One region of the Methylibium sp. genome, then DNA from elsewhere that is predicted to be linked to it. Evidence: predicted binding sites of a transcription regulator. Region 1 holds the regulator's gene; each other region holds the start of a gene.
The links. The regulator FNR, encoded in region 1, switches genes on or off when oxygen is low (the NO sensors DNR and NnrR bind a similar motif). The targets are predictions, from matches to a motif close to TTGATNNNNATCAA.

Region 1 (7,699 bases):
GAACCCCGACGGCACGCTGGTCTACAGCTTCGTCGAGGGCGTGAAGGCGACCTTCCCGTTCTACGTGGTGCGCCTGCTGGGCGGGCTGCTGTACCTGGGCGGCATGCTGCTGATGGCGTGGAACGTCGTGATGACCGTGAAGGTGGGCAGCCGTGAGCGCGTGCCCGTGCCAACCTCGCTCGCAAGAGCCTGAGTCACCCGTCAAGGACCTGATGACATGAGCAACGAACACAATACGGCGCCGGCCAGCGGCCACGCGCGCATCGAGACGTCGAACTGGCTGATGATCGTGCTGATCCTGGTGGTGGTGGCGATCGGCGGTCTGGTCGAGATCGTGCCACTGTTCTTCCAGCGCAGCACCACCGAGCCGGTGGCCGGCCTCAAGCCCTACACCGCGCTGCAGCTCGCCGGCCGCGACGTCTACGTGCGTGAGGGCTGCTACAACTGCCACTCGCAGATGATCCGGCCGTTCCGTGCCGAGACGCTGCGCTATGGCCACTACTCGGTGGCCGGCGAGTTCGTCTACGACCGGCCGTTCCAGTGGGGCAGCAAACGCACGGGCCCCGACCTGCAGCGCGTGGGCGGTCGCTACAGCGACGAGTGGCACCGCATCCACCTGAACAACCCGCGCGACCTGGTGCCGGAGTCGAACATGCCGGCCTACACGTGGCTCGCGACGGCGCCGGTCGACGCCGCGATCATGCCCACCAAGCTCAAGGTCCTGCGGCAGCTCGGTGCGCCCTACAGCGACGCCGAGGTCGCGCAGGCGGCCGACGACGTCAAGGGCAAGACCGAACTCGATGCCCTGGTGGCCTATCTGCAGGTGCTCGGCACCGCGGTGAAGTGAGGAGCGTGAGATGAACCTGAATGAACTGCGGGCGGCGGTGACGCTGCTGTCCTTCCTTGTCTTCATCGGCATCGTGGCCTGGACGATGGCGCGGCGCCGCCGCGAGGCCTTCGACGAGGCGGCGCAGCTGCCGTTCGCGGCCGGCGACGAGCCCAACCGGCTGGAGGGCCGCCATGAGTGATTTCGTCACGAGCGGCTGGCCGCTCTTCATCGGCATCGTCACGGTCGTGGGCCTGGCGGCCTGCCTGATACTGCTGTTCATCGCCAGCCGGCGCAAGGTGATGGCGGGCGACAACACGACCGGCCACGTGTGGGACGGAGACCTGCGCGAGTTGAACAACCCGCTGCCACTGTGGTGGGTGGGGCTGTTCGTGCTGACCGTGCTGTTCGGTGCGCTCTATCTGGTGCTCTATCCCGGGCTGGGCTCCAATCCGGGCCAGTTCGACTGGACCTCGCGCTCGCAGTACCAGGCGGAGATGGAGCGTGGCCGTGCCGAGGCCGAACCCCTCTACACCCGCTTCGCCGCCATGCCGGCGGCCGAACTGGCGCGCGACCCGCAGGCGCATGCCCTGGGCGAGCGGCTCTTCATCAACAACTGCGCCCAGTGCCACGGCTCCGACGCGCACGGCAGCAAGGGCTTCCCGAACCTGACCGACAACGACTGGCTGCACGGCGGTGCGCCCGAGCAGATCGCGCAGACCATCGCACAGGGGCGCCAGGGCATGATGCCGCCGATGGCCGCGGCGGTCGGCAGCGCCGAGGACGTGCGCAACGTCGCCAACTACGTGCTGAGCCTGTCCGGCAGCCCGCACGACAGCATCGCTGCACAACTGGGGCGCGAGAAGTTCGGTGCCTGCGCGGCCTGCCACGGTCCGGGCGGCAAGGGCAATCAGGCCCTGGGCGCACCCAACCTGAGCGACAAGATCTGGCTGCACGGCTGGGGCGAGGACGCGGTGATGAAGATGGTCAACGAAGGCAAGACCAACGTGATGCCGGCGCATGCCGGGCGGCTGAGCGAGGCGCAGATCCAGGTGCTGGCCGCTTACGTCTGGGGGCTGTCGAACACCGGCGGCGCCGCGGTCGCGGCGAAGCAGTGAACTGCCGGAGCGCGACCCCGAGCCGCTGATGAATCGTCCTGCCTCACGCGTCATCCCCATCGCTGCCGCGCCCGACGACACGGGCGAGATGGTGTCGCTGTACGCGAAGCAGGCGACGATCCATGCGCGCGCGGTGCACGGCTGGTTCGCCGCCTGGCGCTGGGCGCTGGTGTGGCTCACGCAACTGGTGTTCTACGGCCTGCCGTGGCTGCCGTGGAACGGCCGCCCGGCGGTGCTGTTCGACCTGGGGGCGCGGCGCTTCTACATCTTCGACCTGGTGCTCTATCCGCAGGACTTCATCTACCTCACCGGCCTGCTGATCCTGTCGGCCTACGGCCTGTTCCTGTTCACCGCCGTGGCCGGTCGTCTGTGGTGCGGCTACGCCTGCCCGCAGACGGTCTACACCGAGATCTTCATGTGGGTCGAGCACCATATCGAAGGCGACCGGCAGGCGCGCCTGAAGCTCGACGCCACGCCCTGGGGCGCCGCGAAGCTGGCCCGCAAATCGGCCAAGCATGCGGTGTGGCTGGCGATCGGGCTGTGGACCGGCTTCACCTTCGTCGGCTACTTCACGCCGATCCGCGAGCTGGGCGGCGAGGCCCTGAGCCTGTTCGGTCTCGCCGGCCCGGGTGCCGCCGGGCCGGGCCCCTGGGAGTGGTTCTGGGTGCTGTTCTACGGCTTTGCGACCTACGGCAATGCCGGCTTCATGCGCGAGCAGGTCTGCAAGTACATGTGCCCCTATGCGCGCTTCCAGAGCGCGATGTTCGACCACGACACGCTGATCATCAGCTACGACACCGCGCGCGGCGAGCCGCGCGGCTCGCGCCCGCGCAGCCTGGCGCACGACGCGCTGGCGGCCCAGGGCAAGGGCGACTGCATCGACTGCACGCTGTGCGTGCAGGTCTGCCCGACCGGCATCGACATCCGCCAGGGGCTGCAGTACGAGTGCATCGGCTGCGCCGCCTGCATCGACGTCTGCGACGGCGTGATGGACAAGATGGACTATCCGCGCGGCCTGATCCGCTACGCGACGCAGAACGGCCTGGCCGCCGGCCGCAGCACGCTGGACTGGCGCCGGGTGTTCCGTCCGCGGGTGCTCGTGTACAGCGTGATCCTGCTGCTGGTCTCGGGCGGTTTCGTTGCCAGCCTGGCACTGCGCAGCCCGGTGCGGGTCGACGTGGTGCGCGACCGTGGCACGCTGGCGCGGCTGGTCGACGAAGGGCGCATCGAGAACGTCTACCGTCTGCAGGTGATGAACGCGACCGAATCCGCGCAGCGCTACCGCGTGGCCGTGAGCGGCATCGCCGGTGCCCAAGCGCAGGTGCGCGGCGAGGTGCTGCTGGCGCCGGCCGAGTCGCGCTGGGTGCCGGTGGCCGTGCAGATCCCGCCGCAGACGGCCGCGGCGCTGGGGCCGGGCGCGCACCCCTTGCGTTTCGAGCTCACACGCGAGGTCGACGGCAGTCAGCCGGCGTTCAGCGTGGTCGAGAAGTCCACTTTCGTCGTGCCGCGCTGAGTGCGGTACGCTGCTCACCAGGAGAGTCTCCATGGCACAGACGAACGCAAAGATCCTGGCGCCCTCCCCGGCAGCGCAGCTGCCGTGGTGGCGCGAGCCCATGCTCTGGCTGGTGCTCGGCGGGCCGCTCGTGGTGGTGGTGGCCGCCATCGCCACCGCCGTGATTGCCGTGCGCGGCAGCGACCCGGTGCTCAGCCGCGCGAGCGAGTCCCTCGACAGCAGCACGCCTGCGGTGCAGGCACGCAACCACGCGGCCACGCCCAGGGCGCCGCACTAGGGCCGGCCGGGACACGCCATGAGGCAACGCACGTTGTGGATCGCCTGGCCCTCGTTCATGATGGCTGGCGTGCTCGAGATGCTGGTGTTCAGCGCCGCCGATCCCGCCGACTTGAGCGGCTGGGTCGGCAGTGCGTTGCAGAGCGTGTCACCGGCGGGTGTGTACACGCTGGCCTTCTTCAGCTTCTGGATCGTGTGCGCGCTCACGTCGATGCTGACGCTGCTGCTGGCGACGCCGGAGCCCGAGGGAACCGAGCCGCGCCGCTGGCCCTGAGTGAGCGGGGGCCTCCGCGCTCGGGGGCTCAGCAGGGGCCGTTGACGAGCCGGCGCAAGCCGGCTTCGTCGAGCACGCGGATGTCGCGTTGCTTCACTTCGAGCAGCCCCTCGTCCTGGAACTTCGAGAAGGTGCGGCTCACCGTCTCGAGCTTGAGGCCGAGGTAGCTGCCGATCTCCTCGCGCGTCATGCGCAGCACCAGCGACGAGGCCGAGAAGCCGCGCGCCTGCAGCCGCTGCGTCAGATTGAGCAGGAAGGCGGCGAGCCGCTCCTCGGCGCGCATGCTGCCGAGCAGCAGCATCACGCCGTGGTCGCGCACGATCTCGCGGCTCATGATCTTGTGGAACTGGTGCTGCAGCGGTGTCGACTCGCGCGAGAGCGTCTCGAGCTGCGTGTAGGGGATCTGGCAGACCTGCGAGTCCTCGAGCGCCACGGCGTCGCAGGCATGGCGGTCGGTGCTGATGCCGTCCAACCCGAGCAGCTCGCCCGCCATCTGGAAGCCGGTGACCTGGTCGCGTCCGTCGTCGGCCGAGACGCGGGTCTTGAAGAAGCCGGTGCGTACCGCGTAGAGCGACTCGAAGCGATCACCGGCGTGGAACAGCGCGTCGCCGCGCTTGACGGCACGGCGGCCACCCACCAGTTCGTCGATCCGGTCGAGGTCCGCATCCGACAGGCCGACCGGCAGGCACAACTCGCGCAGGTTGCAGCTCGAGCAGGCAACCTTGAGCGCTTCGATGCGGATGGGTTGTTCCATGCGGACCATTATGGGTGCGCGCTCGGCGTGAGCTCCGCAAGGCGCGTCAGCGGGTGTGTCCGGGGCAAGTTGCATGATCGGCCTCAAGATGAGTGCAGATTGTCCGGGCCCGTCGACCCCGGGGCTTGATGCAGATCAAGTGCAGGGCGCTGGGCGCTGGGCACAGTCTGGGCATGTCCAGCACTCCCACGACCGCCAAGCCGGCGCCCGCCGCACCGACCGAGGAGCTTCTGAGCCGACTGGACGCGGGCGGGCCGCGCTACACCTCCTATCCCACGGCGGACCGCTTCGTCGAGGCCTTCGGTCCCGCCCAGTACCGGCAGGCGTTGGGGCAGCGCCGCAGCGGCCCGCAGTCGGCCGGTGCGGTGGGCGGCAGTTCACCGCTGTCGCTGTACGTGCACGTTCCGTTCTGCGAATCGGTCTGCTACTACTGCGCCTGCAACAAGGTGATCACGCGCCAGCACCGGCATGGCGCGGAGTACCTGGAGTCGCTCGGACAGGAGATCGCGCTGCACGTGGGCGCGCTCGGCCCGGGGCAGCGCGTGAGCCAGCTGCACCTCGGCGGCGGCACGCCGACTTTCCTCAGCGACGGCGAACTCACGCAACTGATGTCGCTGCTGCGCGCGGCCTTCGACGTGCAGACGCAGGCCGAATGTTCGATCGAGGTCGACCCCCGCACCGTCGATGCCGGGCGGCTGGCGCACCTGAAACACCTCGGCTTCAACCGCCTGAGCTTTGGCGTGCAGGACTTCGATCCTGCCGTGCAGCAGGCGGTGCACCGCATCCAGCCGCAGGAGCAGGTCTCGGCACTGATGGCCAGTGCCCGCGCGCTGGGCTTCGATTCGATCAACATCGACCTGATCCACGGTCTGCCGAAGCAGACGCCGGCTTCGCTGGCACGCACGGTGGAGCAAGTGGCCCGGCTGCGGCCGGACCGCGTGGCGCTCTACGGCTACGCGCACCTGCCGCAGCGCTTCAAGCCGCAGCGGCGCATCCATGCGCAGGACCTGCCCGGCACGGCGCAGCGTGTCACGATGCTGTCGAACGCGATCGCCGGCTTCCTGGAGCACGGCTACGACTACATCGGCATGGACCACTTCGCGCTGCCGACCGATGCGCTGGCGACGGCCAAGCGCCAGGGGCGGCTGCACCGCAACTTCCAGGGCTACAGCACCCAGCCCGACTGCGATCTGATCGGCCTGGGCGTGTCGGCGATCGGTCGCGTCGGTGCGACCTACAGCCAGAACGCCAAGTCGCTGCCGGAGTACCAGGACGCCTTGCGCGCCGGCGAACTGCCGGTGGTGCGCGGCCTCGTGCTGACGCGCGACGACGTGGTGCGCCGCTCGGTGATCATGGCGCTGATGTGCCAGGGCCGGGTGGTGTTCGAGTCGATCGAGCTGGCCCATCTGCTCGACTTCAGGCGCTACTTCGATGCCGAGCTGCAGCGGCTCGAGCCGCTGGTCGGGCAGGGCCTGGTCGAGATCGACGCCGACGCGATCCAGCTCACGCCGCTGGGCTGGTACTTCGTGCGTGCGGTGGCGATGGTGTTCGACCGCCACCTGCAGGCCGATCGCGACCGCGAGCGTTATTCGCGGTTGATCTGAGACAAGTGCGCGGGGTGCGGCAATGAGCCTCGCACTGATCACGACCGGCCTCGTGCTGGGTCTGGCCGGCAGTCCGCACTGCGTTGCGATGTGCGCCGCACCCTGTGCGGCCGTCGAGCGGGCCTGTCCCGGCGCGCGCCCGTGGCAGGCTGCGGTGTCGCTGCAGCTCGGACGGCTGCTGTCCTACGGCAGTGCGGGGGCCCTGGTGGCGGTGGGCGCCGGCTGGCTGGCCGAGATGTTCCAGGCCACCGCCTGGCTGAAACCCTTGTGGACACTGTTGCAGGCGGCGGTGATGGTTTTCGGCCTGTGGCTGCTGCTCACCGGCCGCATCCCGCGCGTTGCGCTGGGCCGCCTCACGGCACCGCTCTCGGCCGTGCCGATGCTCGGGCCGCTCCCGGCCATGGGGCGGGTGCGCCAGCGCGGCTGGGCCTGGTCGGGGGCCGTCGGCCTGCTGTGGGCGGCCTGGCCTTGCGGCCTGCTGTACTCGGCGCTGGTCGTCGCCGCGCTGGCCGACGGGCCGCTCGCCGGTGCGGCGGTGATGCTGGCGTTCGCGCTCGGCGGCGCGCTGGCCTTGTTGCTGGGCCGCAGCCTGCTGGGCCGCCTGGGCCGCGGCGCGGGCGCCGTGCGCTTGGCCGGGGTGCTGCTGGCCGCCGCTGGGGCGTGGGCGATGTGGCACCAGCTGACCGGCCCGGGCGGGCCGTGGTGCATTGCGGCCTAGGACCATTGACCGTCCGGTATTGCCCTGGCACTCCCCTGTGCGCTGCGCAGAGCGGCATCGTTCGCTGCAGTGCACGATGCCTCGCCTAGAATCGAAGTCACCCCTCCTGTTCCTCTCGAACCCCCACCCAGCGGAGACGCAAGTCCATGTACCAGCACATCAAGGTGCCTGCCGACGGCCACAAGATCACCGTCAATGCCGATTTCTCGCTCAATGTGCCCGATCAGCCCATCATTCCCTACATCGAGGGCGACGGCACCGGCTTCGACATCACGCCGGTGATGATCAAGGTGGTCGACGCCGCGGTCGCGAAGAGCTACGGCGGCAAGCGCAAGATCCACTGGATGGAGATCTACGCTGGCGAGAAGTCGACCAAGGTCTATGGCCCCGACGTCTGGCTGCCCGAAGAGACGCTGCAGGTGCTGAAGGAGTACGTGGTGTCGATCAAGGGCCCGCTGACCACGCCGGTGGGCGGCGGCATCCGCTCGCTCAACGTGGCGCTGCGCCAGGAACTCGACCTCTACGTCTGCCTGCGCCCGATCCAGTATTTCGAAGGCGTGCCGAGCCCGGTCAAGGAGCCGCACAAGACCAACATGGTGATCTTCCGCGAGAACTC
Region 2 (7,699 bases), 1.3 Mb from region 1:
ATCGAACACGCCTGCGCCCACCATCGTCCAGCCCGGCTGGTAGTAGTGGATGTCGGCCGGGTCGATGATGGCGATGTCGAGCTTCGGGCTGCGCGACAGCAGGCTCGCCGCCACCGAGATGCCTGCGGCACCGCCGCCGATGATCACCACCTCGTGCGTTGCGTCGGCCACCTCGACCGGTGTCTTGCCGCCGTTGACGATGCGTCGCACCACGCCCTTGAGGTCGAAGCCTGCCTTGGACGACAGCTCGATGATCTGTGGCAGCGACATCCTTCCGGCTTGCGACAGCGCCCACATGGTGGTCGAGCGCATGCCGGTGCGGCAGAACGCCAGCACCGGTTTCGGCAGCTCGGCCATCAGCGCGCCGAAGGCCGCACCTTGCTCGTCGGTGACCTTGCCCGATTCGGCCGGCAGGTAGCGCACCTGCAGGCCCTGGTCGGTGGCCGAGCGCTCGATCTCGCCGTACACCGGCTGATCGGATCCTTCGCCATCGGGGCGGTTGCAGATCACCGACCGAAAGCCCGCTTCTGCGATCGCCCGCATGTCGGCGGCGGCAAGCTGGGGCGCGACCGACAGTTCGCCGGTGAGGGGGCGGATGTCCATGGGCTTTGTCTCCTGGTGGACCGTGAGGCGTGGCCCCTTTTCCGGGGCTCTGCGTGGAACTGCGGTCAGACCGCGTTCAATGGAATCTTGATGTAGCGGGTGCCGTTGGCTTCCGGCTCGGGCAGCTGACCGGCGCGCATGTTCACCTGCACCGACGGCAGGATCAGCGTGGGCATGCCCAGCGTCACGTCGCGTGCGTGGCGCATCGCGACGAACTCTTCTTCGCTGATGCCGTTGCGCACATGGATGTTCTTCTCGCGTTCTTCGGCGACAGTGCTGACGAAGAGCACCTCACGGCCCCCCGGCTGGTAGTCGTGGCACATGTAGAGCCGCGTCTCGGGCGGCAGGCTCAGCAGCTTGTTGATCGAGCGGTACAGGGTGCGCGCATCGCCGCCGGGGAAGTCGCAGCGTGCGGTGCCGTAGTCCGGCATGAAGAGCGTGTCGCCGACGAAAGCGGCGCTGACCGTGTCGACACCGGCGCCGTCGCTCACCACGTAGGTCATGCAGGCCGGCGTGTGGCCAGGTGTGTGCATGGCACGGGCCTGCAGGCTGCCGATCGCAAAGGCCTCGTCGTCGGCGAACAGATGATCGAACTGGCGACCGTCGCGTGCAAACTCGCTGCCGGCGTTGAACAGTTGGCCGAACACGCTTTGCACGGTCGTGATGTGCTGGCCGATGCCGAGCTGGCCACCGAGCTGCTGCTTCAGATAGGGGGCGGCGGACAGGTGATCGGCGTGCACGTGGGTTTCCAGGATCCACTGCACGTTCGCGCCGAGTTCCCGAACGCGGGCGATCAACTTGTCGGCACTGGTGTTGGACGTGCGGCCCGACTTCGGGTCGTAGTCGAGCACGCTGTCGACCAGCGCACACTGCTTCGTCTTCTTGTCGAAGACGATGTAGCTGACGGTCCAGGTGCCGGGGTCGAAGAATCCTTCGACCTGCATGTTGCTGCGGTGGTCCATCGATGTCTCCACGCGATTGGGAATGGGGCGCACGCGGCGCCCGGCCGGGCGCCTCAGCGGCGCTTGACCGGGCAGGTGTCGATGCCCAGCATCGAGTACAGCGGGCACATGCCGAGCGCACCCGTGAGCAGCGGCACGATGCCGATGTAACCCCAGGGACCGATGACCTTCGCGAGGGCTAGGCCGATCAGAAGCAGGCCGGCGCCAATGCGCAGCGCGCGGTCCAGGCTGCCTTCGTTCTTTTGCATGGTGAGTCTCCTTGGATGTCCTGAACGCGGTGGCGGTGAAAATCGCGCCGTCACGCAGGCCTATAGATCAAGAGCCGTGCCACCCCGGTTCGATTCGGCGCCGGCAATCCAAGTCATTGATCTGTAAAGAGTTTTTCTGGAAGACCGGTCAAGCGGCCACGACCGGGCCCCGTCCTGGCAGCTCGGGATGGCAGTCCAGACTGCCGCGTTGGCAGATGTGGCAGTGGGGCGCACAATCGCCCCCAACCCAGGCGACGCCCCCATGCCGAACTCACCGAAGCCCCCTCGTCACGAACCGTCGGGCAGCCTTGTGGCCGAGCCACCGGTGCTGCGTTCGCCGCCGCAGGTCCAGGCTCTGATCTCGTTCCTCGAGCACGAGACGCAGCCGATGATCGTGCTCGATCCCGACTACAACATCCTGGCCGCCAACACCGCTTACCAGCGGCAGTTCGGCACGGTCGACAAGCCCTACATCGGCCACAAGTGCTTCCGCGTTTCGCACCACTACGACCTGCCGTGCGACCAGGCCGGCGAGCACTGCCCGATGAAGAAGGCCTTCGAACTCAAGGGACCCGACCGCGTACTGCACATTCACCACACGCCGCGCGGGCCGGAGCATGTCGACGTGGAACTGCGGCCCATCCTGGATGCCGGCCGCGAGGTGGTGGCCTATGTCGAGCGACTGGTGACCGTGCGCAACGCCTCGGCGCGGCCCAGTGCCGACGGCCTGGTGGGCCGCGCGCCTGCTTTCAACGCGGCGCTTTCGGCGGTGCAGCGCGTCGCGCCCTCGATGCTCCCCGTGTTGTTGCTCGGCGAGTCGGGCACCGGCAAGGAGTTGTTCGCCCGCGCCGTGCACGAGGCGAGCGAGCGCGCCGGCGGTCCGTTCGTGGTGGTCGACTGTTCGGGCCTCACGGAAACGCTGTTCGAGAGCGAATTGTTCGGCTACGAGAAGGGCGCCTTCACCGGCGCCAACGCGCGCAAGAAGGGGCTGGTCGAAACGGCCGAAGGCGGCACGCTGTTCCTCGACGAGATGGGCGACGTGCCGCTGGCCATGCAGGTGAAGCTGCTGCGCCTGATCGAGTCGGGCAGCTTTCGCCGCGTGGGCAGCATCGAAACCCAGCAGGCCAACTTCAGGCTGGTCGCGGCCACGCACAAGCCCTTGCAGCAGATGGTGGCCGACGGGCGATTTCGCCAAGACCTCTACTACCGCATCAGCGCCTTTCCGATCCACCTGGCGCCGCTGCGCGAGCGAGCGGCCGACATCCCGCTGCTGGTCGATTCGTTTCTGCAGCGCGGCGGCAGTTCCAAGCACCGCGTGTCGGTGCAGCCCGAGGCGATGGCCCGGCTGCAGGCGCACGATTGGCCGGGCAACATCCGCGAGCTGCGCAACGTGCTCGACCGGGCGAGGCTGTTCGCCGATGACGGCGTCGTGCGTGCCGAGCACCTGCCGGAGACGTTCGACCGCGGCCTGGCGCGTCCTGCGGTCACGGCGCCTGCCGCCGGCCCGGCGTTGTCCCGCGCCGAGGCCGACGACGCCGAACTGAAACGGCTGGTGGCCACCGCGACCTGCACACGGCGCGAACTGGCTCGGCAACTGGGCTTGAGCGAACGCACGCTCTATCGCCGGCTCAAGGCGGCGGGCCTGGCCTGATCGGGGCCGTTGCCAGCGGCCCCGGCGGTGCGATGCGCAGCCTCGGCGCTGCAAACGCGGCAAGCGGGAAGCTCCCTGTTGGCTGCCACTTGACAGGACGCGACTGCCACGTTGGCAGCAACGGCCGACCTCGGCATGAGTCCATTCGCCCGCGTCGCGCAGTGCCGCTTCCCTGTGGAATCGGCGAGGTTTGCGCGCGTGGCTCGCGGTATCCGTTCATTGGCACGGAACTTGGGGTGACGAGGGACACGACCCACGATGAGCGCCGCCTGTTGCGCCGGCTCGTCGCTGATCGAATCGATACCCAACGGCAAGGAGCCGACGATGGACCAGAGCCTTCCCCTTCCCACGCCCGGCGCCACGCCAGGTGACCTCGAACGCCGCTACTGGCTGCTGGCCACCGGTGCGGCAGGTTGCGCGGCCGCAGCGGCCACGGCCGTTCCGTTCGTCTCGACCTTCGCGCCCAGCGAACGCGCCAAGGCGGCGGGTGGGCCGGTCGAGGTGGACCTCTCCGACATCCCGCCCGGCGGCACCAAGACCGTGGAGTGGCGCGGCAAACCCGTCTGGATCGTCCGGCGCACGTCGGAGATGCTGGCCGCATTGCAGGGCCATGACGCGCAACTCGTCGACCCGCAATCGGTCAGGGAACAGCAGCCGGCCTATGCCAGGAACGCGGCACGGGCCGTCAGGCCCGAAGTGTTTGTCGCCGTCGGCATCTGCACCCACCTGGGCTGCTCGCCCGGCGCGGTGCCGGCCGGTACCGCCAACCCGAGCCTGCCGGCCGACTGGCCGGGCGGCTTCTTCTGCCAGTGCCACGGCTCGACCTTCGATGGGGCAGGGCGTGTGTTCAAGAACAAGCCGGCACCGACCAACCTCGAGATCCCGCCGTACCGCTACGCGAGCGACACGCGCATCCTGATCGGCGACGACAGCGCGGCCTGAAGGACGAACGACCAGCGGTCGTTCAGGACTTCAAGCGGGCAGCGGCTTCACTGTCTTCACGGATGTGCTTCAGGAAGTAGCGAATGAAGAAGACACCCATGCCGAGCATGAAAGTGATGCCCGCCAAGCTCATCAGTCCGACGTCCGACGTGAAAAGGTCTTTGAGGGCATGCATCGAGATCTCCTTGTCACCAAACACCGATCTGATTGAGCGCTCGAATCAGCGGTGATACCTTGTCATGCGTCAACAGGTATCGACGACGGCCCCATCGACACACTCGCGCAACAAGGCGGTGGCGGCAAGGCCGGTTCAGGCGGCGTTGCGGTCGAGCCGCCAGGTCTGGACGCGCAGGGCCAGCCAGGCGCCGCTCACGATCCCCGCCACCGCGAGACAAGAACCCGCCGACAGCAGCGAAAGGCCGCTGATGCCCTGGCCGATGGAGCAGCCCATCGCGGTCACGCCGCCGAAGCCCATCAGCAGGCCGCCGAGAAGATGGTTGCCCATGTCTTCGGCGTTGCGGAACGACTCGATGTGAAACTCCTTGCGGATCACGGCGGAGGCGGCGCTGCCCAGCAGCACGCCCAGGGTGACCGTCACGCCGAAGCTTGCCGCGTTGTTGCGGTCCGACCAGAGCGTCAGCAGGTCCAGGCTGTGAGCGATCGGCGCGGCGAAGGTCAGCGCTTCGGGACGGTGGGAGTAGGTTCCCAGCCAGGCAGCCTCGAGCGTGTCGGGGTGTTCGGGGATGAAGCCGAGATGTCCGGTGAGTGCCCAGGCCACCGGCACCAGCAGTCCGACCAGCACGCCGCCGATCCAGTGGCTGCGCTCCATGCCCGCACGGGCGCGCCACAGAAGCACCACGGCCGACGCCAGCACGAGCGCGAGCACCGCCCAGCGCAAGGCGGCCGGCGGCGCACCGATGAGCGGCGACAACATCGACCCGAGGTCTTGTGGATGCGCGAGCTGGATGCCTGCGGCATCCAGGACGCGAACTCGGGGCTCGGCCAGCACGCCGCGCAGCGTCATCTGCGCCGCGATCGCGGCCACGATCAGGGTCACCCACGACTTCAGGCTGCCGGCCCCCGCCTTCACCAGGCTGCGCTGCGGGCAACCGGAGGTGAGGACCATGCCGTAGCCGAACAACGCGCCCCCGGCCAGGTAGGAAAGCCAAAGGAAGCGGTCGCTCCAGGCCACCGTGCGGGTCGCATCCAGCCACTCCATGCCGATCAGGCTCAGGGTGCAGGTCGCGGCGACGGCCACCGCCAGGATCCACATCATCAGCCGCGCCGTGCCGCCGTAGGTGAACCAGTCGGCCAGCGCGCCCATGGTGCAAAAGCGCGTGGCCTGCGCCACGGCACCCAGTGCCACGCCGACCATGAGGCCGCCCCAGAGGACCGTTTGCGCGGCGGCATAGGGGCTCAGGGGAAGGGCCATGACATGTCTTCGGGTTCGGTGGAGAACGGCTGGCAACGTGGGCCGGATCGGCTGACGATGATGCCCCAGGTCGACGGGGCCGCGTACGCGAGGCCAAGACGTTCGCTCCGCATTGCGGGTTTGTCCGTAGCTTCTATGCATCGCAGAATGCTTATATTTGTCTAGCCGCATAAATAGATTCAATGCCGTTCGGCGCTGCGACACCCCGAACCGGGCGTGCGACAGCGCCACGGCAGTTCGACAGGAGACCCTCTTGGATTCCGAGCCCCGATATTCCGGCCGATTGCTCAAGGCGCCGGAGAACTTTCTCGACGCCCCCGGCGTTCGGCAGGTGTTCGCCGAGGCCAAGTCCGGGCGGCGCGATTTCATCCGCAAGGCATTCGCCGCCGCGGGTGCGGCGGTGGCCGCGCCGCTGGTGGCGGCTCAGTCCAATCCCGTCGCGGCCGATGGCGGGGACCCCGACATCCTCGAGTTGCCGGCACATTCGCGCGGCCTCGGCCAGGCAGTGGTGACCGACGGCTACGGCAAGCCGTCCAAATTCGAGACCAACGTTCAGCGCCGGCCGAGTCCGGGGCTGACGCAGACCACGCAGGCGTCGGTCTCGTTCGCGCCGCTGCAGTCGCTGTTCGGTATCGTGACGCCGAGCGGCCTGCACTTCGAGCGCCATCACCAGGGCTGGTGGGACATCGACCCGTCCAAACACCGGCTGATGGTCAACGGCTCGGACGACAAGATCCTGAAGAAGCCCATGGTCTTCACCATGGACGAACTGATGCGCCTGCCGACCGTGAGCCGCTTTCACTTCATCGAGTGCGGCGCCAACACCGGCATGGAGTGGGGCAACGTGGCCGTGCCCACCTGCCAGTACACGCACGGCATGCTCAGTTGCAGCGAGTTCACGGGCGTGCCGCTGAAGATCCTGCTCGACATGGCCGGCGTGGACTACAGGCGCGGGCGCTACGTGCTGGCCGAAGGGGCGGACGGCTCGTCGATGACGCGCACCGTGCCGATGGAGCTCATCGAAAGCGGTGAGGTCATCGTCGCCTACGGCCAGAACGGCGAGATGCTGCGCCCCGAAAACGGCTACCCGCTGCGGCTGGTCGTGCCGGGCGTGCAAGGCGTCAGCTGGGTCAAGTACCTGCGCCGCATCGAGGTGGGCGACCAGCCCTACGGCACCAAGGACGAGGTGATCCACTACGTCGACCTGATGCCGGGCGGCCTGCACCGCCAGTATTCGAGCACGCAGGAATGCAAGAGCGTGGTCACCACGCCGTCCGGCGGGCAGGTGCTGCTGGACAAGGGCTTCTACAACATCAGCGGCCTGGCCTGGTCGGGGCGCGGCAAGGTGAGGCGGGTGGACGTGTCGGTCGACGGGGGCCGCAACTGGCGCAGCGCACGCCTCGAGACGCCGGTGCTGAGCAAGTGCCTGACGCGCTTCAACCTCGACTGGGTATGGGACGGCAAGCCGGCGCTGATCCAGAGCCGCGCGATGGACGACACCGGCTACGTGCAGCCCACCGGCAAGCAACTGCGTGCGGTACGGGGCACGCGGTCGATCTATCACAACAACTCCGTGCAGAGCTGGCTGGTGCAGGAAAGCGGCGAGGTGAAGAATGTCCAGTTGTCGTGAGTCGACGCGCCGGGCCGCCTCAAGCCCGACTCGCTCCTGCGGGCGGCGAGCGACGGCGGGCGTTGCGGGGACCGTTCGGACCGCGCTGGCCGCCGCTGCGCTGCTCACCCTGGGTGGCCTGGGCCTGGCGCACGCCCAGGCAACTTTTCCCGGCATCGGCCGTGACGCGACCTTGAAGGAGGTGGCCGCCTGGGACATCGACGTGCGCCCCGACTTCAAGGGCCTTCCGCC
Region 3 (7,699 bases), 2.1 Mb from region 1:
AAGCCCGCCACCCGACCGACCGACGTCGATAGCGTCATCGCCGACCTGTCGCTCGCCGACTGGGGCCGCAAGGAGATCAAGATCGCCGAGACCGAGATGCCCGGTCTGATGGCGATCCGCCAGGAGTTCGCGAAGAGCCAGCCGCTCAAGGGCGCGCGCATCACCGGTTCGCTGCACATGACGATCCAGACCGCCGTGCTGGTGGAGACGCTGCAGGCGCTGGGCGCGCAGGTGCGCTGGGCCTCGTGCAACATCTTCTCCACGCAGGACCACGCCGCGGCCGCGCTGGTGGCCCAGGGCACGCCGGTGTTCGCCTACAAGGGCGAGAACCTCACCGACTACTGGGACTACACCCACCGCATCTTCGAGTTCGGCGCCAAAGGCAGCGAGGGTGAAGGCCCGAACATGATCCTCGACGACGGCGGCGACGCGACGCTGCTGATGCACCTGGGCAAGAAGGCCGAGAAGGACCCGTCGGTGCTGAGCAAGCCGACCAGCGAAGAGGAAACCTGCCTCTATGCCGCCATCAAGGCCAAGCTGGCGCAGGACGCGACCTGGTACAGCCGCAAGAGCGCCCAGATCATCGGCGTGACCGAGGAGACGACCACCGGCGTGCACCGCCTGAAGGAGATGTCGGCCAAGGGCACGCTGCTGTTCCGCGCGATCAACGTCAACGACTCGGTCACGAAGAGCAAGTTCGACAACCTCTACGGCTGCCGCGAGTCGCTGGTCGACAGCATCAAGCGCGCGACCGACGTGATGGTCGCCGGCAAGGTGGCCTGTGTAGCCGGCTACGGCGACGTGGGCAAGGGCTCGGCCCAGGCGCTGCGCGCGCTGTCGGCCCAGGTGTGGGTGACCGAGATCGACCCGATCAACGCGCTGCAGGCCGCGATGGAAGGCTACAAGGTCGTGACGATGGAGTACGCGGCCGACAAGGCCGACATCTTCGTCAGCGCCACCGGCAACAAGAACGTGATCCGCTACGAGCACATGGCGGCGATGAAGGACGAGACCATCGTCTGCAACATCGGCCACTTCGACAACGAGATCGACGTCGCATCGCTCGAGAAGCTCGAGTGGGACGAGATCAAGCCCCAGGTCGACCATGTGGTGTTCCCGGACGGCAAGAAGATCATCCTGCTCGCCAAGGGCCGCCTGGTGAACCTGGGCTGCGCCACCGGCCACCCGAGCTTCGTGATGTCGTCGAGCTTCGCGAACCAGACGATCGCGCAGATCGAGCTGTTCACGCACAGCGACTACTACGAGGTGGGCAAGGTCTACGTGCTGCCCAAGCACCTGGACGAGAAAGTCGCGCGCCTGCACCTGAAGAAGGTCGGCGCGATGCTGACGGAGCTGACCGACGAGCAGGCCGAGTACATCGGCGTGCCGAAGCAGGGGCCGTACAAGGCCGACACCTATCGGTACTGACCCCCACCCCCGTTGCGGCTGTGCCGCTCCCCCTCCACGGGGCGACGCTGGCGGACCGGCGGAACCGGATCCGCGGCGTCTACTCGGTTTATCCATATGCCACGTGTTGATCAGCTTCTTGTTCAGCGCGGCCTCGCGCCGACGCGCTCGGCCGCGCAGCGGCTGATCGACCGCGGCGCGGTCGAGCGGCGTGCAGCGGCCGACTGGGTGCGCCTGCGCAAGTCGGGCGAAGACCTGGCCGAGGCCACCGAGCTGCGCGTCACCGACGACGCCGAGCTGCGCTGGGTCTCGCGCGCCGGGCTCAAGCTCGACGGCGCGCTCGCGCACTGCGGGCTCGATGTCGCCGGCGGCACGGCGCTGGATGTCGGCCAGAGCACCGGCGGCTTCACCGAGGTGCTGCTGGCGCGCGGCGCGGCGCGGGTGGTCGGCGTCGACGTGGGCCGCGGGCAATTGCACCCGTCGCTGCGCGGGCATGCCCGGGTCACGGCGATCGAGGGCCTCAATGCGCGCGGGCTGACGCGCGAGGCGCTCGGCGCCTCGATGCCGCAGGCCGGCTTCGATGTGGTGGTCGCCGACCTGAGCTTCATCCCGCTGACGACGGTGCTGCCGGCGCTGGTGCCGCTGCTGGCGGCCGGTGGCACGCTGCTCGCGCTGGTCAAGCCGCAGTTCGAGTTGCAGCCCAAGGACATCGGCAAGGGCGGGCTGGTGAAAAGCGCGGCCTCCTATGCCGAGGTCGAGCGCAAGCTGCGCGAGGCCTGCCGGCAGCTCGGCCTGGCCGTGATCGACTGGATCGACAGCGCCGTCGCCGGGGGCGACGGCAACCGAGAATTCTTCATCCGGGCACAGCCCCGGAGACCGGAGTGAATCTGATGAACAGCAAGTCGAAGCTCCCGCTGAGCCTGGAGTTCTTCCCGCCGAAGACGCCCGAAGGCGCCGAGAAGCTGGCCGCGGTGCGCCGCGCGCTGTATGCGGTCCGGCCGCAGTTCTGCTCGGTCACCTACGGGGCCGGCGGCTCGACGCAGGAGGGCACCTGGGCCACGGTGCAGGCGATCCGGGCCGACGGCGTCGAGGGCGTGCCGCATTTCAGCTGCCTCGGGACCACGCGGGCGGTGGCGCGCACGACGCTGCAGCAGTTCAAGGACGCCGGCGTGAAGCGCATCGTCGCGCTGCGCGGCGACCTGCCGTCGGGCTACGGCGCCTATGGCGAGTTCCGCTATGCGAGCGAGCTGGTGGAGTTCATCCGCACCGAGACCGGCGACCACTTCCACATCGAGGTCGCCGCCTACCCGGAGACCCACCCGCAGGCCAAGAGCCCGCAGGCCGACCTGCTGGCCTTCGCCATCAAGGCCAAGGCGGGTGCTTCGAGCGCCATCACGCAGTACTTCTACAACACCGATGCCTACTTCCGCTTCGTCGACGATGCACACGCGCTCGGCGTGGACATCGACATCGTGCCGGGCATCATGCCGATCACGAACTCCTCGCAGCTGATCCGCTTCTCGGAAGCCTGCGGCGCCGAGATCCCGCGGTGGATCCGCCGGCGGCTCGAGGCCTTCGGCGACGACCGCGCGTCGATCCAGAGCTTCGGCCTGGACGTGGTGACCGACCTCGTCGACCAGCTGCGCACGGCCGGCGTGCCGGGCCTCCACTTCTACGCGATGAACCAGTCGGCGCCGGTGCTCGAGATCTGCCGCCGGCTCGGTCTGGCCTGAGGCGCGGCGCTCGCGCGCGAATCACCTCCCGTGCATGCCCGCACCCGTCAACGCGGCGGGAGGGCGCGCGGCGGAGCTCACACGATCCGGATAGCTGCCGGGTCGAAGTCGGGTTTCGGTGCCTTGAGCTTCATGCCCGCCAGGGCCTGCACGACCAGCGTCGCGATCATCAGGTTGCGGTTGCTCTTGCTGTCGGCCGGCACCACGTGCCAGGGCGCGCAGGCGGTCGAGGTCGCCACCAGCGCGGTCTCGTAGGCGGCGAGGTAGGCCTTCCACTTCGCGCGCGTCTCCAGGTCGCCAGGCTGGAATTTCCAGCGCTTGGCCGGGTCGTCGAGGCGGGCCTGCAGGCGCAACCGCTGCTCGTCCTTCGAGATGTGCAGGAAGCACTTGACGATCGTCGTGCCGCTGTCGTGCAGCAGGCGCTCGAAGGTATTGATGTGAGCGAGCCGCCGGGCGCGCTCGTCGGCGTCGATCCAGCCTTCGACGAACGGCACCAGCACGTCCTCGTAGTGGCTGCGATTGAAGACGGCCACCTCGCCGGCGCGCGGCACCACGGCGTGCACGCGCCACAGGAAGTCGTGCGCGCGCTCGACCTCGGTCGGCGCCTTGAAGGCCGCGACCCGCACCCCGAGCGGGCTGCACTGGCGGAACACCGAGCGTGCGGTGCCGTCCTTGCCCGAGGTGTCCATGCCCTGCAGCACCAGCAGCAGCTTCGGCGGCGCACCGGCCTGGCCGTTGGCATAGAGCAGGTCCTGCAGCCGGTCGACCTCGATCGCCAGCTCGGCCAGCCGCGCGTCGTCGGCCTCGCGGCTGCTGCTCGCGGCGGGCCGGGCGCCGGGGTCGATGTCCTTGAGCCTGAGCTTGCGACCGACGCGGTAGGTCTTCAGGTAGGCGGACGAACGGGCCATCGCTGCTCCACGGAAGGGTGTGCGTGCACTGTAGCGCCGCGTCCACACCGCAACGCGCCCGATTGATCTGCCTCAGAAGTTCGGCGCGCCGGGCGCGGCACGCCCGGCGACGGTTGACATGGCGCAAGAGGCGGCAGGACCGCGCGATCTGCAATGCGCAGGCGGGAAGCTCCCCGCGTCATCGGAGTGAAGCTCATGGAAAAGAAGATCCTCGCCGCCCTCGTCCTGTCTGCGCTCGGCGGCGTCGCCGCGGCCGCGCCGGCCGGCGGCGACTGGCTGGTGCGCGTGCGCGCCCTGCATCTCGACTCGGCGAACAAGGACAGCACCGGTGTCGGCTTGTCCATCGACAACAAGACCTTTCCCGAAATCGACTTCAGCTACTTCTTCACGCCCAACATCGCGACCGAACTGGTACTGACCTATCCGCAGAAGCAGGAGGTCCGCGCTGGGGGCGCACGCATCGGCGAACTCAAGCACCTGCCGCCGACGCTGTCGCTGCAGTACCACTTCCTGCCCGGCGCGGCCTTCCAGCCCTATGTCGGCGCGGGCATCAACTACACGCGCTTCTCGTCGATCGACCTGCCGGCGCCGTTCAGCATCGAGAAGAACAGCTTCGGCCTGTCGCTGCAGGCCGGCTTCGACGTGCCGCTGACCGACAAGCTGGTGCTCAACTTCGACGTGAAGAAGGTGCAGATCCGCACCGACGTGTCGGCCAACGGCGTGAAGGCAGGCACCTTCAAGATCGATCCGGTGCTGATCGGCGTGGGGGTGGGCTGGCGCTTCTGAGGCTCCGGGGAACGGGGCAGGCACCCCGGCCGAGCGCCGGGCCGCCCCAAGCCGGCCGAGCCCCCGCGGGGGGAGGCTGCGGTACGCCGCAGCCGGGGGATCCATGACCTCAGTCCTCGCGCGACCAGGCCACACCGTCCTCGGTGAGCATCGCGTCGAGCGGGATGTCGTGCGGCTCGGCCTCGAGCCACTCGATGTAGCCGTGCCGGTAGCCGATGCCGACGGTGAACGGCCGCGGCTCGAGCGCCGCCAGCGTGCGGTCGTAGAAGCCGCCACCGTAGCCCAGGCGCAGCCCCTTCGGCCCGAAGCCGACGCAGGGCACCAGCAACAGCGTGGGCATCAGCAGGTCGGTGCCCTTGGGCTTGGGGATGTCGTAGGCATCCTCCTCCATCGGGCAGCCGGGATACCACTGGTGGAAGCGCAGCTGCCTGGTCTGGCGGTTCATCACCGGCAGGCCGATGCGGCGCGGCGGCCCGTCGCCGGTGCCGTGGCCGGCACCCTCGGTCCAGCGGTGCAAGGCGGGCAGCGCATCGAACTCGCCCTTGATCGCCCAGTAGGCGCCCAGCGTCACGTCGTCGCGCTGCGTCAGCCAGACGCGCAGCACGCCCTGCAACTGTTCGGCGCGCTCCTGGCGATCGAGCAGGCTCTGGCGCTCGGACTGCAGCATCCGGCGCAACTGCGCCTTGTCGCGCGGCAGGCTCATCGGGTCGTAGGGCAGGGTCATGGGCAGGCTGTGGCTGGCTGGCGTGGGAAGACTGCACCGATTTTGCCCCGCGGTGCAGGCCCGGTGCGCCGGCACTGCCTACACTGTGGCGATGGCCCCACCGCACAACGAGTTCGCCGCCCACTGCGTCGAGTTGCTGGCGCCGCTCGGTGCGGCCCATGCGAGGCGCATGTTCGGCGGCCACGGTCTCTACCTCGACGGCCTGATGATCGGGCTGATCGCCGCCGAGCAGCTCTACCTGAAGACCGACGCGCAGACGCTGCCGCAGTGGCAGGCCGCCGGCACCCGCCCGTTCGTCTATGAAAGCCTGCGTGACGGCGTCGTCAGGACCGCGACGATGAGCTACCGGACCCCGCCCGACGAAGCGACCGAGTCGCCCGAGGCACTGCGCCCCTGGGCCCGGCTCGCGCTCGAAGCCGCGCTGCGCGCGCAAGCGGCGCGGACCCGCAAGCGGGCCACCGCGCGCGCCGTGCGCCCGCGAAAAAACGGCTGAGCGGCGCTCCGCCGAGCGCCGGGGCGGCCGCGACACGCCGCGGCCCGGAGCCGACGCGCAGTCAAGCGAGCGGCTCTTCCAGCACCTCGAAGCTCGCCGCCGACCAGCCCTCGGCCAGCACCTCGGTGCCGGCCGGCAGGCGCAGGCTCTGGCCCGGAGCAAGCCACCAGTCTTCCGGCGGTGGTGCACCCACACGGCCCTCGGCCGTCACCCACAGTCGGCCCTCGCGCAGACGCAGCCAACGGGCACTGCGCGTCGCTGGCAGGCGCAGGGTCTGGCCGCTGCCGAGCTGCCACAGCGGCATCGCCTGGTCCGTAGATTGTTGCGAATCGTGCAAGCTCATGTTGCGCTCCAACGGGCCCCTCGAGTGCGGAACCCATGCGTCATATCATCGTCAATGTTCGGCCTCGAATCCAATGAGATCGAAACCCTCTATTGATGATCAATGAGCACTAATACACCCCGCCAGCGACCGCTGTCGGTCGGACCGATCCGGGCTTTCGAGGCGGTCGCGCGCCACCTCAGCTTCCGCGCCGCGGCCGAGGAACTGCACCTCACGCAGTCGGCGATCAGCCGACAGATCCAGTCGCTGGAGGCGGAGGTCGGCAGTTCGCTGTTCACGCGCGGCACACGCAGCGTCGCGCTGACCGGCGACGGCGTCGTGCTGCTGGCGGCCGTGACGCCGGCGCTGGAGCGGCTCGACGCGGGCGTTCGGCAGATCCGCAGTGCGCGGGGCCGTCGCGGCGTGAACCTCAACACCTTCCCGTCGTTCGCGTCGCTGTGGCTGCTGCCGCGCATCGAGGCCTACCAACGCGACCATCCCGACCTCGACATCCGCATCGATGCGAACGATCGCCTCGCCGACCTGGACGACCCCGAGGTCGAGATCGTGATCCGCTACTGCAGCGCGCAACGGGCGCCCGCCGGTGCGCTGCGGCTGTTCGGCGAGACCCTGACACCGGTGGTCAGCCCGCGTTTGCTGGAGCAGGCCGCCAGCGGCGCCGCCCCCGCGCTGCGCACACCGGCCGACCTGGCACAGCACACGCTGCTCGAAGAAGACAGCCAGTTGGCCAGCACGCAGTTCGTCAGCTGGCGCCACTGGCTCACGCTGCAGTCCCTGCCCGGCCTGGAGCCGCGGCGCTGGATCTACCTGAACTTCACCTACCAGCAGGTGCAGGCCGCCCTGGCCGGCCAGGGCATCGCGCTCGCCCGGCTGGCGCTGGTCGACGAATCACTGGCTCGCGGCGAGCTGATCGAGCCGTTCGGACCGGACTGCCGCACGCGCAGCCCTTACGCCTACTGGCTGGTCATCGCCGGCAGCAAACGCGAACGCGCCGACGTGCAGCGTTTCGCGACCTGGGTACAGGCGCAGGCGGCGCTGACGCGACAGGCCATAGGCGAAGGCGTGCCGGATTGAGCCGGCCGCCGTGACTCGCAGGAGCTCGCGTCGTCATGCACCGCTGGGGACTGCGTTAAATTCGAACGGAACCGAAGCCGATCGACACGGCTCCTTCCGTGGCATGACCCCCAAGACCCCGACTTCCCTGCACTGCCACACCTTCAGCCGCGCGGTCGCACTCGCCGCCATCGCCGCAGCCCTGACGCTGCTCGCCCCGCCGCCGCCGGCACGGGCACAGACGGCCAACGA
Region 4 (7,699 bases), 1.1 Mb from region 1:
GCGCGACGGCAAACTCGTCGCCGCCGAGTCGACCGACGGTGTCGCCCGGGCGCACCGCGCACCGCAGGCGCTCGGCGATCTCGACCAGCAGCAGGTCGCCGACGGCATGGCCGAGGGTGTCGTTGACGTTCTTGAACCGATCGATGTCGACGAACAGCACGCCCACCGGCAGCTTGTCCCGCTCCGCGACGATCAGCGTGTGACCGAGCCGGTCCAGGTACATGCTGCGATTGGGCAACTCGGTCAGCGGATCGAACTGGGCCAGGTAGGTCAACCGGTCTTCGGTGTTCTTGCGCTCGATGGTCGCGGCCAGCGTGTTCGACACGCTCTGCACGAAGTCGGCGTTCTCGGCACTGAAGCAGCCAGGCTCGCGCGAATAGGCGCCGATGACGCCGTAGGCGCCGCCGCCGCCGCAGACCAGCACCTCCACGGCGCTGCGCACGCCGTGTGCCTGCAGGATGGCGGAGCGCTGGAAGCGCGTCTGGGACTCGAAATCGCCAATGACGATCGACTCGCGCGCACCGAGGATGAAGCGGTCCTGCGTCTCGGCCGCGGCATCGAAGCACGGCTCGCGCAGCCACGTTTCGGACCAGCCTGTACCGGCCACCTGGACCAGCGTGCGGTCATCGGATCCTGCCTCCAGCAGCCGGCAAAGATCGACCTTCAATCCTTGCTGCACGATCTCGATCGCCTGCGACATCAGTTCGGGCAGCGGCGGGTTCTCCAGCGCGAACTGGCCGAAGCGCGCCAACAAGCCATGCTTCACCGTCTGTCTTTGCAGCGCGCGCTCGACATCCTTGCGCGTCGTGATGTCGCGCGCCACCTTGGCGATCAGCCAGGCGCTTCCCACGCGCACGGCGCGGCGGCGCACCTCGACCGGCACCCGGGTGCCGTCGGCGCGCTGCAGGCGCGTCTCGAAGGTGTCGCCGCTCACGTCGCCGGCAATCAGCGCCTGCCACGAGGTCTCGAGCTCGTGGCGAGTGGTCGAGAACAGGGTTTCGGGGGCTATCGCCAGCAGGTCTGCCCGCGAGTGGCCATACATCTGGCATGCGGCGCCATTGACGTCGACCAGCGCCATGCGACTGACGTCGATCAGGAAGATCGCGTCGGCCGTCGCTTCCATCGCGGCGCCGAATCGCCGCAGGCCCTGATCGCGGCGACGGCGCTCCGTGATGTCCTGGTGCGCGATCACGAACAGGTCGCATTCGCTCCCAAAGCGCGTGACGGCGGCTTCGAACCAGCGTTCGTCCGCCGGCGAAGGGCCTGGATACTCCATCGAGAAACGCTCGCGCCGGCCGGCCAGCACCTGGCGAACCCCCGCCGCGAACGCATGCGTCCAGTCCACCTCCGGCCCGGTGGCACTGTCGCAGGTGCCGAGATAGTCGCTTCCTTCCACCGCCTGCCGCGGGCGCCCGCTGTCGGCCGCCGCGCGCAGGCGCCATGCGCGATTGACCGCGCACACGATGCCGTGGCGGTCGACGACGCAGGCATGCTCGGACAGCGCGTCGACCGTTGCCCACGCCAGCGAGTCACGTGGCGAGGCGCCAGCGTTGCTGGCGAGAACGGGGGCGGCGATGGACATTCGGGTTCAGCGGCAAAGGGGAGTCTGGCTGGGCGCGGCGACCGCCCACCGTCGCTATATCGGCAAGTGCCCGGCGCGATTGAGCGCGGCTGCGCCGCCCAACGCCTTGCTGACTCGTTACACGGCGCTCGGTGCCCCGCCGTCGAGGCGGGGCGGGCGGTTTCCTGCCCCGCGGGGCCACACGCGCAGCATTGATCGAGGTCAACGGGCGGCGAGCCCCGTCGCGGCGGCGTGTCGTCTGTGCGAGAGTCCGGCGTCGTCACAGCGCGGTTCGCGATCCGCACGTCCCGCATGAAGATCACCTTCCTCGGCGCCGCCGATACGGTCACCGGCTCCAGGCATCTCGTCGAGCTCGGCGGTGCGCGCGTGCTGCTCGACTGCGGCCTGTTCCAGGGCTACAAGACGCTGCGCGAGCGCAACTGGGCGCCGCTGGCGGTGCCGCCGGCGCTGATCGACGCGGTGGTGCTGAGCCACGCCCACCTCGACCACTGCGGCTGGCTGCCGGTGCTGGTGAAGCAGGGCTTCAAGGGCACGGTGCACGCCTCTGCCGCCACACGCGACCTGGCCGAGGTGCTGCTGCTCGACAGCGCGCACCTGCAGGAAGAGGACGCACGGCGCGCCAACCGGGGCGGTTGGTCGCGCCACCAGCCGGCGCTGCCGCTGTACAGCGTCGCTGACGCCAAGCGCGCCATCTCGAGGATCGTGGCGCTGCCGGCCGGCCGCAGTGTGCGCATCGGCGACGCGCGAATCGAGCTCACGCCTGCCGGCCACCTGCTGGGTGCGATGTCGGTGGGCGTGCGCGCGAACGGCCGCACGCTGGTGTTCTCGGGCGACCTGGGGCGCAGCGACGACCTGCTGATGCCGGCGCCTGGCCGCGTGGCGCAGGCCGACGTGCTGCTGATCGAGTCGACCTACGGCAACCGCCGGCATCCGCGCGACGACGTGCAGGCGCAGCTGGGCGAGATCGTCCGCGCCACGGTGCGGCGCGGCGGCAGCGTGCTGCTGCCGTCGTTCGCGGTCGGCCGTGCGCAGGCGCTGCTGCTGGTGCTGCAGCGGTTGAAGGCGGCCGGCGAGATCCCGGCCGACCTGCCGGTCTTCCTGGACAGCCCGATGGCGAGCACCGCGACCGCGCTCTACCAGCACCATCGCAAGCTGTTGCGCATCGCACCGCGCGAGGCCGGCACGCTGACCGACGGCGTGACGCTGGTCGCGGGGCCCAAGGAGTCCGAGCGCCTGACACGCCAGCGCTGGCCCAAGGTCGTCATCTCGGCCAGCGGCATGGCCACCGGCGGGCGCGTGCTGTACCACCTGAAGGCGCTGGCGCCCAACCCGCGCAACCACATCGTCTTTCCCGGCTTCCAGGTCGGCGGCACGCGCGGTGCGGCGCTGATCGGCGGCGCGCGCGAGGTCAAGATCCACGGCGAGTACATCGCGGTGAAGGCCGAGGTCAGCCACCTCGAAGGCTTCTCCGGCCATGCCGATGCCGACGGGCTGATGGACTGGCTGCGCGGCTTCGCGTCGCCGCCGGAGCGGACCTTCGTCGTCCACGGCGAGCCCGCGGCGGCCGACACGCTGCGGCTGCGCATCCAGGACGAGCTGGGCTGGCGCGTGTCGGTGCCGGAGCACGGGGCGACGCTGGAGGTGTGAGCTTGGACGCGCTGCCGGACGGGGTCCTCGGGCTGGCGGTCGCGCTGGGCGCGGGCCTGCTGATCGGCATCGAGCGCGAACGCCGCAAGGGCCGCGGCGACGACCGCGAGGCCGCGGGCCTGCGCAGCTTTGCGGTCGCGGCGGCCACCGGCGGCCTTGCCCAATGGCTGCCGGTGCCGGGGCTGGTGGTGGCCGGGGCGGTGCTGGTGGCGGCACTGGCCGCGCTGTCGTACGGGAGAAGTCGCTCGCGCGATCCGGGGCTGACCACCGAACTGGCGCTGTTCACCACCTACCTGATCGGCGTGCAGTCGGTGCTCTCGCCCGCGCTCGGGGCGGCCTGCGGCGCCGGCCTCGCGGCGCTGCTGGCGGCGCGTGAGCGGCTGCACCGTTTCGCGACCCAGCTGCTGAGCGACCAGGAGTTGCATGACGGACTGCTGCTGGCCGCGTTGGCGCTGATCGTGCTGCCGCTGGTCCCGTCGCGGCCGCTCGAGGCATTCGGTGGCATCAGTCTGAGGCCGCTCGTTGCGCTGGTGCTGTTGATCATGGCCATGCAGGCCGGCGGTCAGGTGGCGCTGCGCTGGCTCGGTGTGCGCGGCGGCGTGCTCGTGTCGGGCTTCGTATCGGGATTCGTCTCGAGCACCGCGACCGTCGCATCGTTCGGCAGCCGCTCGCGCGCGCAGCCGGCGCAGACGGCGGTGCTGGCCGGCGCCGCCGCGCTCTCGGCGGTGGCCACCTGGCTGCAGGTGCTGGTGATGAGCGCGGTGCTGTCGCCGCCTGCCGCCGTCGCGCTGTTCCCGGTGGCGCTGGCCGGCGCGGCAGGCGCATTGGCCATCGGCCTGCTGTCGCTGCGCTCGCGCGGTGCGCTCGCTGCGGCGCCGGCGGGCCCGCCACGCAGCGCGCTGCGGCCGCGCGAGGCGATCGTGGTGGCGCTGACGCTGGGTGTCGTCGCGCTGGGGGTCGGCAATGCGCAGCGCCACTACGGAGACGCCGGGCTCGGCCTGAGCGTCGCGCTCGCCGCGCTGCTCGACGCGCACGCGCCGGTGGCGTCGCTCGCTTCACTGCACGCGGCCGGCGAGCTGTCGACCGAGCAGATGCTGCGCGGCGTGCTGCTGGCCGTCAGCGCGAACACGCTGACGCGTTGCGGTGTGGCGGCCGTGGCCGGCGGGCGGGCCTACGCGCTGCGCGTCGGGGCGGCGTTGGCGGTCAGCCTCGCGCTCGCGTGGGCTGCGGCGTGGTGGCTGTTGCGGCCTTGAGGGCCGTTGCGTCGGTCAGCTGCGGTGGGGAGCCCGGTCGGCCTGCTCCTGGCAGGTCAGGCACAGGCGCGCCTCGGGCAGTGCACGCAGCCGCGGCAGGCCGATCGGCTTGCCGCAGCGTTCGCAGTCGCCGTAGCCGCCGACATTCAGGCGCTGCAGCGCCGCGCTCACTTCGTCGAGTTCGCGCTGCCAGTGGCTGATCAGCGTGATCTCGAGTTCGTCTTCCGCATCGGCGGCGGCGCCTTCGCTGCCGGCGATGAAGGTGTTGCCGGTGGCGGCGCCGGGCTCGACGAGTTGCGCGCGGTGTGCGCGAACCTCGTCGCGCAACCGCGCCTCGCGGGCGAGCAGGTCGTCGCGGATGTCTGCGTAGGGCCGGGTGTTCATGCGGGTTGCCTTCGGGGTGGATCAGGGATTGCCGCCGGACCATCCGGCGACTTCTAGTGCAGCATCAACAGGGGCAACTCGCTGCGCACCATCACGCCCCGCGTCTGCGAACCGAACAGCCACTCGCCGAACAGGCCGCGCCCGTGCGTCACCATCACGATCAGGTCGCAGCCGCGCTGGCGGGCGACATCGGCGATCGCCGCATCGATCTCGTGGGCCTGGGCGAAGAAGCCCTCGAAGGGAACGCCGGCGTCGGTGGCGCGCCGCTCGAACGCCGACAGCACGCCCTTCGCGTGCTCGGCCGTGGCCCGCGCATGCGCTTCGAGATCCCGCAGGTAGTGCGCGGCGCTGCGGGTCGAGCCCGCGGGCGGCACCGGCGGCTCGGCGATGAAGGCAGTGATCGACGCGCCGAGCTGGAGCGCAAAGTCGATGCTCGCCTGCATCGCGCGGTCGGCCAGGGCGCCGCCGTCGACGGGAACCAGGATGTGCTTGAACATGGTGAATGCCTGTGCCTGCAGCGCTGCGGTCGATTCAGTCTAGGTGGCGCCGGTGCGAACAGGCTTGTCCAGGATCAAACAGGCCGCGGCGCGGCGCGGCGCCGGCGGGCCCGCGGCCTTGATGCAGCGCAAGCCGCGTTGGGGGTCGTCTGGCTAGGGCCTGTTCACGCTACCGGAGGGCACACGCCCGGGTTGCACAGGCCGCAGGGGTAGGCGCGAAGGAGGCGGCGTGCTGTTGCACGCAACGACTGAGCAACGCCGCCCTGCGACCTGTGCAACCCGGGCCCGAAGGGTGACCCATGAAACAAACGCCCTCGGCGTTGCAAAGGCTCGCCGGGGCCCGACCCCGGCTGCGCTTTGCGCCTTGATGGCCTTCGTTTCATGGGTCACGTGTGCCCTCCGGTAGCGTGAACAGGCCCTAGAGTGATCCGGACCCTGCGCACGGCGCGCGGGCAGGTTCCCGGAGGCATGCCGCCATGCGGCCGACCCAGACTCACGCTGTTCGATGAAACGCGCTGCGTGGTGGCGGCGTTTCGCGCGAACCGGCGTCATGGCGGCCGGCGCGGGGCTGCTCGCGGCCTGCGCGGGCCTGCAGCAAGGATCCGCCGCGCCGGAGCCACGTGTGCTGCCGATGAGCTTTGCGCCGGCGCTGCAGCGCGGCCTGTCGGCCGCGGTGGGGGTGTTCGGCGTGGGCATGTCCTATTCGGCGGCCGAGGCGCCGAAGCCTGGGGCGCCGCGCCGTGTCGGCGACGAGCGGGTGGCCGACCGCATCGGGGCCGGGTTCATCATCTCCGGTGCCGACGGCCTGATCGTCACGGCCTCGCACGCGGTGGCCGGCAGCCAGCGCATCGCGGTCAAGCTGCCCGACCAGCGCGTCGTCGCCGCCACGCTGGTGGGCGAGGACGAGGAGGCCGACATCGCGCTGCTGCGCGTGCCGCTCGTGCTGCCCGAGCCGCCGCCGCATGGCCGCTCCGCCTCGCTGCGCCCCGGCCGCGGCTGGGCGCCGAGTTCGACGACGTGACGCCCTTCACGGCGCTGGACGCACGCCGACCGTATGCGTCCGGGGCGCGGGTCGGCGCGGTCGGCATCGATTCGCTGGCCGAGCGCATCGGACTGCAGGCGGGCGACATCATCGTCGGCATGAATGGCCGACCCATCGGGCACAGCGGCGACCTCGCACGGGCGCTGCTGGCCTGGCGCTCGGTCAGCGGCACGACGCTGACCGTGTTCCGCGAGCAGGCCTACCTGGAACTGCGCCTGCAGTAGGTCCGCTGCGGTGCCCGACGGGGCGGGACCCGCCGTGTAGTGCCACCCCTACAAAACATCCCCGCCGCGCACGATCGCGCGAGCCGTGCCGCGTCCCTAGCATCGATCCTGATCCAAGCCGAAGGGATGCCCGATGAGCAACGAGCGCAATTTCGACCCGTACGACGCCGACCGCCCGCTGCTGATGCGTTGCAGCTGTGGCCGCCACGGGTCTGCCGCCGAGCACGCGGCCGACGCCGCCACCGCCGAGCTGCGCCGCCGCAGCGAGACGGCCGAATTCGAGGCCTATTCGAATGCCTTCGTCGAGGCCACGCTGGTGAAGGCGCTGTTCCCGCAGGACGCGGTGCGCCGGCGCTTCCTGCGCGCGGTGGGCAAGGGCACGGCCATGGCGGCGATCGCCAGCGTGCTGCCGATCGCGCCGCTGCAGGCCCTGGCCCAGGCGGCCGGCGCGCCGGAGAAGAAGGACCTGAAGATCGGCTTCATCCCGATCACCTGCGCCACGCCGCTGATCATGGCTCACCCGCTGGGCTTCTATTCGAAGCAGGGCCTCAACGTGCAGGTGGTCAAGACGGCCGGCTGGGCGCTGATCCGCGACAAGATGCTCAACAAGGAGTACGACGCCACGCACTTCCTGAGCCCGATGCCGCTGGCCATCAGCATGGGCGTGGGCTCCAACGCCACGCCGATGAACGTGGCGACGATCCAGAACACCAACGGCCAGGCCATCACGCTGGCGAACAAGCACAAGGACAAGCGCGACCCGAAGCAGTGGAAGGGCTTCAAGCTCGCGGTGCCGTTCGAGTACTCGATGCACAACTTCCTGTTGCGCTACTACGTGGCCGAGGCCGGGCTGGACCCGGACCGCGACATCCAGATCCGCGTGGTGCCGCCGCCCGAGATGGTGGCCAACCTGCGCGCCGGCAACATCGACGGCTACCTCGGCCCAGACCCCTTCAACCAGCGCGCGGTGTTCGAGGAGGTGGGCTTCCTGCACCTGCTGACCAAGGAGCTGTGGAACGGCCACCCCTGCTGCGCCTTCGGCACCAGCACCGAGTTCATCCAGCAGAACC

Region 2: the regulator FNR is predicted to act here: its motif matches at 4,641-4,654, upstream of ACQY9S_RS08790 (DUF3149 domain-containing protein).
Region 3: the regulator FNR is predicted to act here: its motif matches at 4,111-4,124, upstream of ACQY9S_RS13930 (OmpW/AlkL family protein).
Region 4: the regulator FNR is predicted to act here: its motif matches at 1,774-1,787, upstream of ACQY9S_RS18730 (MBL fold metallo-hydrolase RNA specificity domain-containing protein).

The regions. Positions count from the first base shown of each region.
Region 1 covers NZ_OZ257250.1:588,522-596,220, forward strand. Annotated here, with positions in the region: gene ccoN (cytochrome-c oxidase, cbb3-type subunit I) at 1-193, shown strand, start outside; gene ccoO (cytochrome-c oxidase, cbb3-type subunit II) at 218-847, shown strand; gene ACQY9S_RS02740 (cbb3-type cytochrome oxidase subunit 3) at 858-1,028, shown strand; gene ccoP (cytochrome-c oxidase, cbb3-type subunit III) at 1,021-1,944, shown strand; gene ccoG (cytochrome c oxidase accessory protein CcoG) at 1,973-3,457, shown strand; gene ACQY9S_RS02755 (hypothetical protein) at 3,489-3,734, shown strand; gene ACQY9S_RS02760 (hypothetical protein) at 3,753-4,007, shown strand; gene fnr (fumarate/nitrate reduction transcriptional regulator Fnr) at 4,036-4,761, opposite strand; gene hemN (oxygen-independent coproporphyrinogen III oxidase) at 4,935-6,365, shown strand; gene ACQY9S_RS02775 (sulfite exporter TauE/SafE family protein) at 6,388-7,083, shown strand; gene icd (NADP-dependent isocitrate dehydrogenase) at 7,230-7,699, shown strand, end outside.
Region 2 covers NZ_OZ257250.1:1,885,326-1,893,024, reverse strand. Annotated here, with positions in the region: gene ACQY9S_RS08815 (TIGR01244 family sulfur transferase) at 1-603, opposite strand, end outside; gene ACQY9S_RS08810 (MBL fold metallo-hydrolase) at 669-1,565, opposite strand; gene ACQY9S_RS08805 (YgaP family membrane protein) at 1,619-1,813, opposite strand; gene ACQY9S_RS08800 (sigma-54 interaction domain-containing protein) at 2,202-3,464, shown strand; gene petA (ubiquinol-cytochrome c reductase iron-sulfur subunit) at 3,789-4,406, shown strand; gene ACQY9S_RS08790 (DUF3149 domain-containing protein) at 4,429-4,581, opposite strand; gene ACQY9S_RS08785 (YeeE/YedE family protein) at 4,717-5,838, opposite strand; gene soxC (sulfite dehydrogenase) at 6,092-7,468, shown strand; gene ACQY9S_RS08775 (c-type cytochrome) at 7,452-7,699, shown strand, end outside.
Region 3 covers NZ_OZ257250.1:2,978,832-2,986,530, forward strand. Annotated here, with positions in the region: gene ahcY (adenosylhomocysteinase) at 1-1,428, shown strand, start outside; gene ACQY9S_RS13915 (TlyA family RNA methyltransferase) at 1,525-2,292, shown strand; gene metF (methylenetetrahydrofolate reductase [NAD(P)H]) at 2,298-3,140, shown strand; gene ACQY9S_RS13925 (polyphosphate kinase 2 family protein) at 3,218-4,048, opposite strand; gene ACQY9S_RS13930 (OmpW/AlkL family protein) at 4,244-4,834, shown strand; gene ACQY9S_RS13935 (5-formyltetrahydrofolate cyclo-ligase) at 4,944-5,558, opposite strand; gene ACQY9S_RS13940 (TfoX/Sxy family protein) at 5,650-6,051, shown strand; gene ACQY9S_RS13945 (DUF2917 domain-containing protein) at 6,113-6,394, opposite strand; gene ACQY9S_RS13950 (LysR substrate-binding domain-containing protein) at 6,497-7,468, shown strand; gene ACQY9S_RS13955 (transglycosylase SLT domain-containing protein) at 7,572-7,699, shown strand, end outside.
Region 4 covers NZ_OZ257250.1:4,005,263-4,012,961, forward strand. Annotated here, with positions in the region: gene ACQY9S_RS18725 (EAL domain-containing protein) at 1-1,582, opposite strand, end outside; gene ACQY9S_RS18730 (MBL fold metallo-hydrolase RNA specificity domain-containing protein) at 1,874-3,229, shown strand; gene ACQY9S_RS18735 (MgtC/SapB family protein) at 3,226-4,482, shown strand; gene ACQY9S_RS18740 (TraR/DksA family transcriptional regulator) at 4,498-4,866, opposite strand; gene ACQY9S_RS18745 (universal stress protein) at 4,920-5,363, opposite strand; gene ACQY9S_RS18750 (trypsin-like peptidase domain-containing protein) at 5,869-6,384, shown strand; gene ACQY9S_RS18755 (PDZ domain-containing protein) at 6,381-6,629, shown strand; gene ACQY9S_RS18760 (CmpA/NrtA family ABC transporter substrate-binding protein) at 6,763-7,699, shown strand, end outside.